Regions from separate parts of the Bacillus sp. TCT6 genome, predicted to be linked through region 2. Evidence: riboswitches for the same ligand, from Rfam matches in the RefSeq annotation. Region 2 holds a riboswitch; each other region holds the start of a gene.
What was found. Region 2 has a riboswitch for S-adenosylmethionine ahead of AC0ONG_RS20000 (bifunctional homocysteine S-methyltransferase/methylenetetrahydrofolate reductase). Riboswitches for the same ligand answer to the same signal wherever they lie in the genome.

Region 1 (3,143 bases), on a different contig from region 2:
GTAGCAACCCCTGCGACTAACCCCACAATACCAAGTAATAAAAAACTAACTAAAAACTTACGAAAAAATGATGTTTTACCTTTTGCATTTTGTTTCTTAGCAGTAGGCTGTTTTTTCTTTTTAACTTGTCGTCGCTCCTCTCGAAAACGATAATTTTCTGACATGCTACTTTCTCCTGCCTTTCAATTCTCCTGTTGATTTACTTAAAATTATTGAAGTCACTTTAAGAAATATATTCATATTTAATAAGTGTACTAAATAGACAATTTAAGTAATAAATTTGTTCCACTTTAAGATGAGGAAGAAATTTTAACTTATCTGATAACGAAACAGAAAAGGTAATAGTGGCACAACAAAAAAATGGAATTTCATAGAAAATCCATTTTTAGCTTGATAATAATGGGGTCTCGCTACAAATCCGCCAACTTAAGGATTTAGACTATTCTTGAAGTTAAAAGCACGTTACTATTCACTTATGTTAATGAGAAAAGGTGACGTGCTTTTTATAAATATTTATCAAAACAAGAGTTGTCTTTATTTGCTAAAGAGTTATATCAATATATGTCTCCCACTACACTTAATCAATTAGCTATAGAAGCAGGCGGAATGAAATGAAAACGCAAGTGCCATGGGCATCATTTTTTATATTTGTGTATATGGTTAAATCAACAAATCGCTACTACCTCTATTACTCAACTTTGTAGTCAATTAGAAACTTCAACAAGAATTTTATTAAGTCCCTCAGGGCTAAGCCCTGCCGCTGCATGAAGCCCACTCATAATCGAACCAAGGAATCACTTGCCGCCCGTTGACTAATCCAAATGAAAATAGCAGCTAATTCTGATCCAGAAAACTTAAGTCTTCGCCTTATAAATCCTATTTCTCTTGCAAGTTCTTCTAAGAATACAGGTGTAACATATCGTTGTAATTATTCTGCAAATGGTAATAATTCATCTTGAATCGAGAGATTCATAAGAAAACATCATCCTTTCTAATTTAGCTTGTTTAGAAAAGGTAACGTTTTTTTGATATTTGAGGGTATTAAAATCACCTGAGTTGATGGTTATGTATGGTGACCCCATAACCAAAGAAGTAAGAAGATATTTAGAAGTGCATTAAATTTTGAGGAAGTGCTTGTGAACCGTATCATAAATAAATCAGGTTTTGTATGTTCGATTTTTAAATAATACCCGAGAAGGAGTGGGTTGCAGTTATAGTAATACTCTATTTTTGGTATTTCTATAATAGATATTTTTTTAAAAAACAGAATTATCTTGACAGTTATTAAATGGATTGATAAGGTTATAAAAAAATATTTCTTATCCAGAGAGGTGGAGGGACTGGCCTTATGAAACCTCAGCAACAGGTCTGCTTAAGTAGACACTGTGCTAATTCCAGCGGGTGATAATCCTGATAGATGAGAGCTTCCGTTTTTATTTGTCAGTAGCGCCCTCTTTTTTAGAGTGCGCTTTTGTTTTTTCTGGATAGTAACTAAAGGAGATTAGAAATGGAGAACAAAAATGGGCAAGAATTTCAAAGGAAAATGCAAGCACGTCATTTAGTCATGCTATCACTTGGTGGAGTGATTGGAACTGGCTTATTCTTAAGCTCGGGTTACACTATTCAACAAGCTGGACCGTTTGGAACAATTCTATCCTATCTGATTGGTGCGCTAGTGGTTTATCTAGTTATGCTATGTTTAGGCGAGCTTTCCGTACATATGCCTGAAACGGGCGCATTTCATAGTTATGCAGTTAAATACATTGGACCGGGTACAGGGTATACAGTAGCCTGGTTGTATTGGTTAACTTGGACTGTTGCTTTAGGTTCTGAATTTACAGCCGCAGGATTACTTATGAAGCGATGGTTTCCATCGGTTAATATTTGGGTATGGAGTGCTCTTTTTGCCATTTTGATCTTTGTATTAAATATCCTGACTGTTAAATTTTTCGCCGAATCCGAATTTTGGTTTTCATCGATAAAGGTTATAGCTATTGCGATTTTTATTGTTTTAGGAGTAGCGGCAATGCTAGGTTTTCTCCCAATGACTTATTCAAAAGCAGCACCATTCTTTTCTAATTTTACAAGTGGAGGTTTATTTCCTCATGGTGCTACGGCCATTATGATGACCATGCTTGCGGTTAATTTTTCTTTTTCGGGAACAGAATTAATAGGCATTGCAGCTGGAGAAACAGCGAACCCGGAAAAAATGATACCGAAGGCCATTCGAACTACTCTGTGGAGATTGATCATCTTTTTTGTAGGAACGATTGTTGTTTTATCTGCGTTATTGCCTATTTCCGATGCAGGGGTATTAGAGAGCCCTTTTGTTGCAGTTCTAGAACGAATTGGGGTGCCATATTCAGCTGACATAATGAATTTCGTTATCTTAACAGCCATTTTATCTGCGGCAAACTCAGGCCTTTATGCCTCTTCTAGAATGCTTTGGTCGCTTGCTAATAAGAATACGATATCCCCGATTTTTGGGAAAATGACGAAGCAAGGTGTTCCAATCAACGCCGTCATTTTCAGTATGATGGGTGGAGCTTTGGCTTTGCTCTCAAGTATTGTGGCACCAGATACTGTCTATATCGTACTTGTTTCCATTTCCGGTCTAGCAGTAGTTATAGTTTGGATGAGTATTAGCGCTTCCCAGTTCCTATTTCGCAGACAATTTTTGAAAGAAGGAAATTCTGAAAAGGACTTGATTTATCGCACACCACTATATCCATTAGTACCAATTGCTTCTTTTATCCTTTGTCTGGCATCGTGTATTGGAATTGCATTCGATCCAACACAGAGAATTGCCTTATATTGCGGCATACCGTTTATTTTGTTTTGCTATGGAAGTTATTATCTAACAAAAAATCTAAAAAAGAGGGGTGTAGATTATGTCGAACAAAATCAACCCAATTGATGCTATTTTATCCCAACATTCCATTATGCTTCTTGACGGAGCATTAGCTACTGAATTGGAGGCGCATGGATGTAATTTGGACGATCCCCTTTGGTCGGCACGTGTGTTACTAGAAAATCCGGAACTAATTTATCAGGTTCATTCGGACTATTTTCGTGCTGGAGCAGACTGTGCCATAACAGCAAGCTATCAAGCTACTATTAGTGGGTTTTCCGCGCGTGGAATA
Region 2 (3,143 bases):
TCACGTGAGGATTAAATGCGCCGCCTACAGAAAACCTTGTCGCCGGTCCAATTGATTTCCCTAAAATTGAACGTCCATCGTTCATTTCTTTAATCATTTTAATGAGCTCAATAGAGGATAAATCATATACAGAAGTTGCACCGGGAAAATCACCAACGCGCGCTGGATCACCAGTTAAAGCTAACACTTCTTCCATCCCTAACGCCGATAAACCTAACAAATGAGATTGTAGTCCAATGACGTTATGATCTCTACACGTTAAATGTGTCAATACTGGGATATCATGCTTGGTTAATAACGCACCCATTGCCATATTCGAGATGCGAGGCGATGCTAATGAATTATCTGCTAGAGTAATAGCATCTGCTCCCGCTCTTTTTAACGCTCTTGCTCCTTCAAAAAAACGCTGTGTATCTAACGTTTTCGGTGGATCTAATTCCACTACAACTGTCGTTTGTTTTTTCGCTTTCTCTGCTAGAGTGACGTGAGCCTTCGAACGTTTCTCATGCGTATGAACGACTTTCGGCCTTTGAATCGTGTCTTTTTCTATTACAGGGGTAATATTCGCAACAGCGCGCTTCATACTTTGAATATGTTCTGGAGTCGTACCACAACAACCACCCAATAATCGAATACCTTGCTCAATAAATCTCGGTGTCATCGCTTCAAAATAAGCTGGGCTTCCCTCATATACATAACGTCCCTCCACATAATTCGGGAGACCTGCATTTGGGTATGCTGATAAATAGCCATTTTGCGGAATCGATATCATTTTGAAAGCTTCCGTCATATGAAGCGGCCCTAGTTGACAATTCAATCCAACAACATTTGCACCGCAATCTATAAGTTGCTTTAATATTTCATTGACATCATTTCCATTTTGAGTCGTACCTGCTTCATGTAACGCTAATTGAGCAACAATTGGAATATTCGTTTGCTTACGCAATACTTTAACGGCATGAAGTAATTCAAATTCATCGTAAAAAGTTTCTAATAGTAATCCATCAACCTGCTCTTCTAGTAAAGCCCCTGCCTGTTCAAGTAGCATAAACTCCCTTTCCATATCAGTCGTTGTAACGGCTCCGATGTGTTTCATACCACCAATTGTTCCTAAAATTGCATTTCTGTCTGTAACAGATGCTTTCGCCAGTTTTACTGCCGCTCTATTAATTTCTGTAACTTGATTTTCTAAACCATACATACGTAATTTCGTCTCATTTGCCCCATACGTATTCGTTTGAATTACATCTGCTCCAGCAGCTACATATTGTTTATGAATCGATATAATTAAGTCTGGATCAGATACATTCAATTCTTCAAAGCTACTTTGCAAACCATGTGAATGCAATAACGTCCCAACCGCACCATCACCTATTACAATTCCTTTTGATAATAAATCTAGTAATTTCACGAATCTCCCTCATTTCTATCAATATAAAAACCCCCTCTTCACTTTGAAGAGGGGGACATAATCGTTCCTCCTCTTATTATGCAAAACATTCGTTTTGCAGGTATTAGCACCGTTTCAAACATTTCGTTTGAAGGTTGCCGGGTTTCACAGGGCCTTTCCCTCCACCGCTCTCAATAAGAGTTGTCTTTATTATTTTATTTATGTAGCTAAAAGGAAATGCGTTCCCCTTTTAACAATGTTTGTTAATTTTTTAATAAATTTAGCATGCACAAAAGTAAAAGTCAATGATACTTGCGGAAAAATAAAAATTATTTAAAATAAACTTGCAATTCAATTATCTTTTGTTGTAAAGTTAAAAACATAATAAAAATTTCATACGAACATTCTTATCTAGAGAGGTAGAGGGACTGGCCCTATGACGCCTCAGCAACCATTAACAGTTTGTTAATAAGGTGCTAATTCCAGCAAATTGTGAAAGATTTGACAGATGAGAAGAAGACTCTATTCAAACCGAAAGCCTTCTTCTTAGAAGGCTTTTTTTATTTTATATTCACTTAATGTTTCAATTTAAAAAGGAGGAATTTTCACATGTCAACAATCGAAACAAAACTAGCACAAATCGGAAATCGCAGTGAAACTACAACAGGAACGGTTAATCCACCGGTTTATTTCTCAACCGCTTATCGTCACGAAGGAATTGGTAAATCTACTGGCTTTGACTATTCACGAACTGGCAATCCAACTCGCGGTCTTTTAGAACAGGCAATCGCAGACTTAGAATATGGCGAACAAGGTTATGCCTGTAGTTCAGGGATGGCGGCTGTTCTCCTCGTCCTTTCTCTATTCCGCTCTGGAGACGAACTTATTGTATCTGAAGATTTATACGGAGGAACGTATCGATTATTTTCTGAGCACGAAAAAAAGTGGAATGTTCGATGTAGATACGTAAATACACAATCTATTAAACAAATTGAGCAAGCTATCACAACTGAAACGAAGGCTATTTTCATAGAAACTCCAACTAATCCATTAATGCAAGTTACTGATATTGCTGCTGTCGCAACTGTAGCGAAAAGGCACGGACTACTTCTTATTGTAGACAACACATTCTACACACCTTATATACAGCAACCATTAACAGAGGGTGCTGACATTGTACTCCATAGCGCAACGAAATATTTAGGGGGACATAACGATGTACTAAGCGGACTTGTCGTTGCAAAAGGAATGGAACTTTGCGAGGAAATCGCTCATTATCATAATGCATCAGGCGCGGTTTTAAGCCCATTTGACTCATGGTTATTAATTCGCGGTATGAAAACGTTAGCGCTTCGCATGAGACAACATGAAGAAAATGCGAAAGCAGTTGTTGCATATTTAAATGATGAAAACGGGGTGACAGATGTATTTTATCCAGGAAGAGGCGGCATGATTTCATTCCGCCTTAAAGATGAAGCTTGGATTAATCCATTCTTACAATCTTTATCCTTAATTACATTTGCAGAAAGTCTTGGTGGTGTAGAAAGTTTAATGACTTATCCAGCAACGCAAACACATGCTGATATTCCTGAAGATATTAGAACAGCAAACGGTGTATGCAATCGTCTTCTTCGATTCTCCGTTGGCATTGAAAATAGTAACGATTTAATTCAAGACTTAAAGCAAGCCATTAAACTCGTAAAAGAAGGTGTAAAAATATGAGCTATTCTATAGATACACTCTTACTACACAA
Region 3 (3,143 bases), 3.8 Mb from region 2:
GTTCAAACTCTTTTTGAATCTCCTCTTTATATGCATCTACTATTGAAAAATCCATAGCAGCAATATAAATTCGTTCTAATTTATCACGAACCGATTTTGCTTTCGCTAAGAAAGACATCGCCTCATTCATTTTTGCTTTATATTGAATGGAGACATCACGAATTTCCTTCGCATATTTCTCATCCGTCCCTGGCGTAACAATAAGGGCATACATATCAATAATTTCATCACCCTCGCGACTTGGAAAATATTCATGTGGTGCGGTGCTATCAAAAATTGCAAATCCTAATTCTCTTACGATAACCATATCAAGACTATTCGGGTCAAATCCGCAATGATATACTTCAACTTCAAACCCTTTTTCCTCAGCTGCCTTAGCTAACTTTTTGAGCATCGTTGATTTTCCAGAGCCTGGGCGCCCTTTTATAAAATAACGATGTGGTAACCCTTCTGTTAAATTAGGAACAAAATCAACTGCTCCTTTCGGTGTAGCAGCTCCTAAAAAACGATGTTTTACAAGCGATTGTCTCCCGCTTTTATCTGCAAATAATTTCTGGATTAGCTGATTGGTTAGTTCATTTGCTTTATTAAAATCTATATTATCAATATATATCTTCTCCCACTCATCATGTATAACCAATGCCTCTTTAAAACGTGCGTAAGCAGACTGAAAAGCTTTGCTTGCTTCTGAAACAAATCTTTCAATTTCTAACTTCTGCTTTCTTAGTTTATCTGAGTCCCAAGCAATTCCTAAATTTATATACTCTTCAACAACTCCTGGCATTTTTGGCTCAATAACATGCGGCGATGTCCCATCAACAATTCCTACTTTTAATTTTGGGATAATTACACCATCAACCGATTTATTATCAGAAGAACAATGTAACAATTCAATATCATATCCTTTTTCAATCCATTCACGACCTATTGCCTTTATTAAAGAAGATTTTCCCGTTCCTGGGCCACCCTTTAAGATAAATAATCTGTCTAATCCTTTTAAATTCTCTTCGTATAAATTGTGAAATCCCCTAGCTGTATTACCACCAGCATAATAATTTAATACATTTCCTGTCACTGCACTCACTCCTTCGCAGCATTCTATTTACATAACCTACAATATGCGAGCAGCTTTATTTGGGTGAATACCTATTTTGTATTGCACGAAAAAAGGAAATGAATTACAATTTAACTATCGGAAAATTACGATTTCAAAATTAAATACTTCTTTATCAAGAGAGGCAGAGGGACCGGCCCTTTGAAGCCCAGCAACCTCAGTTTATACAAACTGAATAGGTGCTAATTCCTGCAAAATGCATTGCATTTTGGAAGATAAAACTCAACTAGCATGTAAAGCTCATCTTTCTTGATACTGAAGGATGAGCTTTTTATTATTTGAAAAATATATATTGGAGGTATGTAAAATGAAAGTAATTGATTTATCGCAAACATTTGAAAATAATATGTCTCAATTTCCTGGAACACCTAAAATACAACTAGAAGCTGTTACAAGTGTTGAAGAATCAGGCTATCAAGTTACAGATTTTCATTCTGTCGTTCATGTTGGCACGCATTGTGATGCTCCTGCGCATTTTATTTCAGGCGCAACGACCATCGATCAATTACCGCTGGATCAATTTGTAGGTGAAGCTGTTCTTATAGATGTAACACATATTCAAGAGCGAAAATTACCTAAGGCAGTATTGCATAATACTGACATAAAAGAAGGTGATATTGTTATTTTTCATTCTAATCTATCCACCAAATGGAATACAGAAGCTTATGAGAAAGAAGCATTTTATCTTTCTGAAGAATTAGCTGAAGAATTAGTTCAATTAAAAGTAAAATCTATCGGTTTAGATTTCATTTCTCCTGATGAAGTCACAACAGAAACATCACCGATTCATCACATATTACTAGGGAATAATATTTACTTAATTGAAAACTTAACAAATCTAGATGCTATCGAAACAAAACGTTTCTTTTTCTCAGCCGCACCTTTAAAAATTAAAAATAGTGACGGTGCTTTCGCAAGAGCATTTGCTGTTATATTTTAAACACAACCTATAAAGTGAACCTTTAATCAGTGGGGGTTTTGTTCATCCCACACCTAACTTCTTTGCTTCCGCTGAATTTTGAGGTGGGGGTCTTACTGCCCGGCAAATAGCGGGATTAAAAAAAGCAAAGGCCACTACTGGTCTTTGCTTCTATATTTTCTATTTAAATTAAGAAAGAATTGTTCCACACGGGGACGCACCCAAGCTAAACAATCTATCTCTTTCTTCTTTGTGCAAGCTATCTCTTCTCCATCTACCATTTCAACAAGTTCTAGTTCTAACAGTTGCCTCGTGAATGCTAACATATTCACTTCTTCAGATGGATACTCTTCTTTTAATTTCTCCTCAATTTCTCCCAATAAAAAACCGTCACGCATCATTGCCAATGCATCAATCCAAAGTGGCGGCATTTCATATTTTTCTCCTGTAATTGTATCTTTTACAATATAATTCTTTTGCTCTTTTCGAAATTGAATCGTGTGTAAACATACAGTCGAATTTAATGTTAATTCCATCATACCACCTCTTTCATAATATCTGCATAGAAAAAAGGATGCGCGTGCACCCCTTCTTATCTTTTCATAACACTACTGAACCGTTACATGAGTAATCAATCTCATGTCGATATTTTCCTCCATTATAAACGAAGTATTTTATAAAAAAAACCCTTCTTGAAACATTTTATAAAATGTTTATATTTACACAACAAGAACACTTTTCTGAAAAATCTTTTCTCCCAATACATTAAACGGTCGGCAGAAAAATTTCTACTTTCGTTCCTACTCCTAGACTACTTTGGATCGTGATACTCCCTTGATGTTCCTTAATAATTTTATATGTAATCATTAATCCAAGTCCTGTACCAGTCTCCTTTGTTGTGTAAAATGCCTTGCCGATTTTTTCCAACTTTTCATTCTCTATACCAAATCCTTGGTCTTCAACAGAAATACACAAATGTCCTTGCGTTTTTTGATATGCACGGATATGAATTTCTCCGCCCTCTGGCATTGATTCTATTCCATTTTTAATGATATTTAATAACACTTGTTTTAATTGCTTATCATCACCGTTTATAGCCGGTAAATTCCC
Region 4 (3,143 bases), on a different contig from region 2:
ATCCTTCTAGCAGGATGTAATGGAAATAAAGATACGAAAGAACCGAAAGAAAAGGTAGAGCAATCTACTGAACAAACAGAAGAGATGAAAGAATACCTTGCAGTACATGAAAAATACGATATAAAAATGAATAAAGAAATTAATAAAGCACTGCAGTTATTTGAAGTGGCAAAAGAAAAGGGCGGTAAGGAAATAACGAATGCAACATATAAAGAAGACGTGCAAAAGGTAACAACGAGCATGTTAGAAGATATTGATCATATACGTAAAGAAATTCGTGTTCCGAAGTCGAAAGAGCAAGAACATGAGGTATATGTTGGTTTCTTGAATGAATCAGAACAAGCGATGAAAAAATTACAGAAGTTAGCTAAAGAAGAAGATTCATCGTTGATTCGTGATATAGAAATTAACTTTGCAACAGCATCGACATACTATAAACGTTTTCAAGCAGAAACGAAAAAATAACCTTGCCTGTGCAAGGTTATTTTTTCTTCTTGCCATCTCTGTCTTCATCCTCAGATACTAATATTTTCTGTTCTTCGTGAAATTCGGAAATAGTTTGCCCGGTAATATTATCGAAAGGAGTATAAAAAGAAGTAATATGTTTCTTTTTAATAAAGAGTTTATAGGAGCCGATGATGACAAGTATAACGATTGTTAAGGGTAATCCTATAGTAGCAAGAAGTAAGGGGTCCATCTTATAACTCCTTTAACATCATTTCTTTTTATGATAAGCCGAAAACTGTAATTTCGATAAACGAATTAAAAACTGATTTTTCTAAATTTATCCAATTCGATTGACTTTTCAATTTTTCAGAATTATAATTCGAAATATACAATTTGAACCAAATAATAATATAGCAATTTACTTATCCAGAGAGGTAGAGGGACTGGCCCTATGACACCTCAGCAGCGGGTTCTGTAATAGGAACACCGTGCTAATTCCAGCAAGCAAGTCTTGAAAGATAAGTGATGGGCCTTTTTTTGTTAAGCCTTGATCTTATTTTTTAAGATCAAGGCTTTTTGTATTCTAAAAAGAGAAAAGGGAGTAATGGAAAAAGTACATTCATAAAACAAAGTAAATTCATGTGTTTAGGGGGTTATTGAAGTGTATGTAATTAAAAAATTATCGGTTATGGTGTTCACACTATGGGTTATTACGACAGTGACATTTCTAATTATGCATATTATTCCGGGAGATCCATTTTCATCAGATGCAAAAATCTTTCCTGAAGAAGTGATCCAAAACATGAGAGCGAAGTATCACCTTGATGAACCGTTATGGAATCAATATGTTGCTTATTTAGACGGTGTAGTTCATTTTGATTTTGGTGAATCGGTTCAATCAACCGGGCAAGGTGTATCAGAAATTATAACAACTGGCTTTGGTCCATCAGCAATTATTGGTCTACAAGCACTTGTTATTTCATTGTTAGTAGGAATTGCGGCAGGGACATTTGCTGCTCTATATCATGGGAGAGTAATTGACTATAGTGTGAGTTTGCTCGCAATTTTAGGTATTTCTATTCCAAGTTTTATTTTAGCACCACTATTTATACAAGTATTCGCTATCCAATTTGAGTTTTTACCAGTAGCCTCTTGGGGAACATTCGAACATACGGTATTGCCATCCTTTGCATTAGCGTTAGGGCCAATCGCAGTTATTACAAGGTTTGTTCGTTCTAATATGATCGAAGTACTGCAGAGTGATTATATTAAGCTAGCAAGAGCAAAAGGTATACCAATTAAGAAGATTATTATAAGACACGCTCTTCGAAATGCGATTGTTCCAGTACTTACATTTGTTGGACCGTTAATGGCTGGACTCTTAACAGGGACTTTCGTTATTGAAAAAATCTTTTCAATTCCTGGCCTAGGAAAATATTTTGTAGATAGTATTTTTAACCGAGACTATCCGGTGATTATGGGAACAACGATTTTCTATAGTGCATTATTAATTGCTTGTATTTTCATTACAGATATTATTCATCGCATTGTTGATCCGCGTATTCGTTCTATTACATAAGGAGGGGGGATATTTAAATGGGAGCTTATGAGATTAATGAACAGTTATTAACGAAAGAAGAGAAAAAAGAATTAACGATAAATAAAAATCAGCAAACAATTAGCAGAAAGAAAGAAGTGTTTCGTAAGTTTATATCGAATCCAATCGCAGTTTTAGGAACAGTGACGTTATTGCTAATTATTGTTTTCTCGCTTATTGGCGAAAGTTTAACTTCATTTACTGCGAGTGAACAAGTAAAAGAGGCAACAAATTTACCGCCGAGTAGTGAACATTGGTTTGGAACAGATGATCTAGGGAGAGATATTTGGGCACGTACTTGGGCTGGTGGGAAGATTTCACTAACAGTTGGATTAGTAGCAGCTGCCCTCGATATAGGGCTTGGTGTACTGATTGGTGGATTTAGTGGATATGTGAGAGGGCGTAATCGCCTTGGAACGTTAATTGATGAGTGGATTATAAGAGGAATTGAAGTATTATACGGCATCCCATATTTATTAATTGTTATTTTACTATTAATTGTTATGAAACCAGGTCTTTTCACCATTATTATCGCTCTTGCATTAACGGGATGGATTGGAATGGCTCGTCTCATTCGAGCACAAGTATTGTCTTTAAAACAAAGAGAGTTTGTTATTGCAGCAGAGCGATTAGGTACATCACATATGAAAATTATATATGGGCATTTAATTCCGAATTTAACAGGGATTATTATCGTAAATTTATCATTTACAATTCCAGCAGCTATTTTTTCAGAATCATTTTTAAGCTTTATAGGACTTGGAGTACAATCACCAGCGGCAAGTTGGGGGACGATGACGAATGATGCACTCGGGACATTATTGAGCGGAGAATGGTGGCAGCTATTTTTCCCGGCAATCATGATTGCACTCATTATGTTCGCATTTAATGCAATTGGTGATGGTTTGCAAGATGCGATTGATCCAAAAATCGTCAAACGGAATCGAAAGGAGAAAAAACATGGCACAGCTCTTATCTTTAGAAAACGTAACATTGACCGTTGAAAAAGAGAATAGTAAGCAAGCAATTGTGAAGCATGTTTCCTTTTCTATTAATGAAGGTGAAATCGTTGCACTTGTAGGAGAAAGTGGTTCAGGAA

Region 1: linked by a shared signal. The riboswitch ahead of mmuP (S-methylmethionine permease) and the one ahead of AC0ONG_RS20000 (bifunctional homocysteine S-methyltransferase/methylenetetrahydrofolate reductase) in region 2 are both predicted to bind S-adenosylmethionine.
Region 3: linked by a shared signal. The riboswitch ahead of AC0ONG_RS00575 (cyclase family protein) and the one ahead of AC0ONG_RS20000 (bifunctional homocysteine S-methyltransferase/methylenetetrahydrofolate reductase) in region 2 are both predicted to bind S-adenosylmethionine.
Region 4: linked by a shared signal. The riboswitch ahead of AC0ONG_RS29755 (ABC transporter permease) and the one ahead of AC0ONG_RS20000 (bifunctional homocysteine S-methyltransferase/methylenetetrahydrofolate reductase) in region 2 are both predicted to bind S-adenosylmethionine.

What each region holds. Positions count from the first base shown of each region.
Region 1 is NZ_JBVYHX010000002.1:134,009-137,151, forward strand. Features, by position in the region: gene AC0ONG_RS27595 (transglycosylase domain-containing protein) at 1-164, opposite strand, end outside; partial or broken gene AC0ONG_RS27600 (IS4 family transposase) at 562-753, shown strand; partial or broken gene AC0ONG_RS27605 (IS4 family transposase) at 723-973, opposite strand; SAM riboswitch class I at 1,317-1,424, shown strand; gene mmuP (S-methylmethionine permease) at 1,508-2,917, shown strand; gene mmuM (homocysteine S-methyltransferase) at 2,892-3,143, shown strand, end outside.
Region 2 is NZ_JBVYHX010000001.1:3,920,329-3,923,471, forward strand. Features, by position in the region: gene AC0ONG_RS20000 (bifunctional homocysteine S-methyltransferase/methylenetetrahydrofolate reductase) at 1-1,411, opposite strand, end outside; SAM riboswitch class I at 1,482-1,591, opposite strand; SAM riboswitch class I at 1,795-1,905, shown strand; gene metI (cystathionine gamma-synthase/O-acetylhomoserine thiolyase) at 2,000-3,112, shown strand; gene metC (cystathionine beta-lyase) at 3,109-3,143, shown strand, end outside.
Region 3 is NZ_JBVYHX010000001.1:128,424-131,566, reverse strand. Features, by position in the region: gene AC0ONG_RS00580 (PRK06851 family protein) at 1-1,075, opposite strand, end outside; SAM riboswitch class I at 1,224-1,336, shown strand; gene AC0ONG_RS00575 (cyclase family protein) at 1,422-2,054, shown strand; gene AC0ONG_RS00570 (hypothetical protein) at 2,189-2,569, opposite strand; gene AC0ONG_RS00565 (ATP-binding protein) at 2,799-3,143, opposite strand, start outside.
Region 4 is NZ_JBVYHX010000004.1:24,869-28,011, forward strand. Features, by position in the region: gene AC0ONG_RS29745 (hypothetical protein) at 1-465, shown strand, start outside; gene AC0ONG_RS29750 (DUF3951 domain-containing protein) at 482-697, opposite strand; SAM riboswitch class I at 867-972, shown strand; gene AC0ONG_RS29755 (ABC transporter permease) at 1,109-2,026, shown strand; gene AC0ONG_RS29760 (ABC transporter permease) at 2,044-3,048, shown strand; gene AC0ONG_RS29765 (ABC transporter ATP-binding protein) at 3,005-3,143, shown strand, end outside.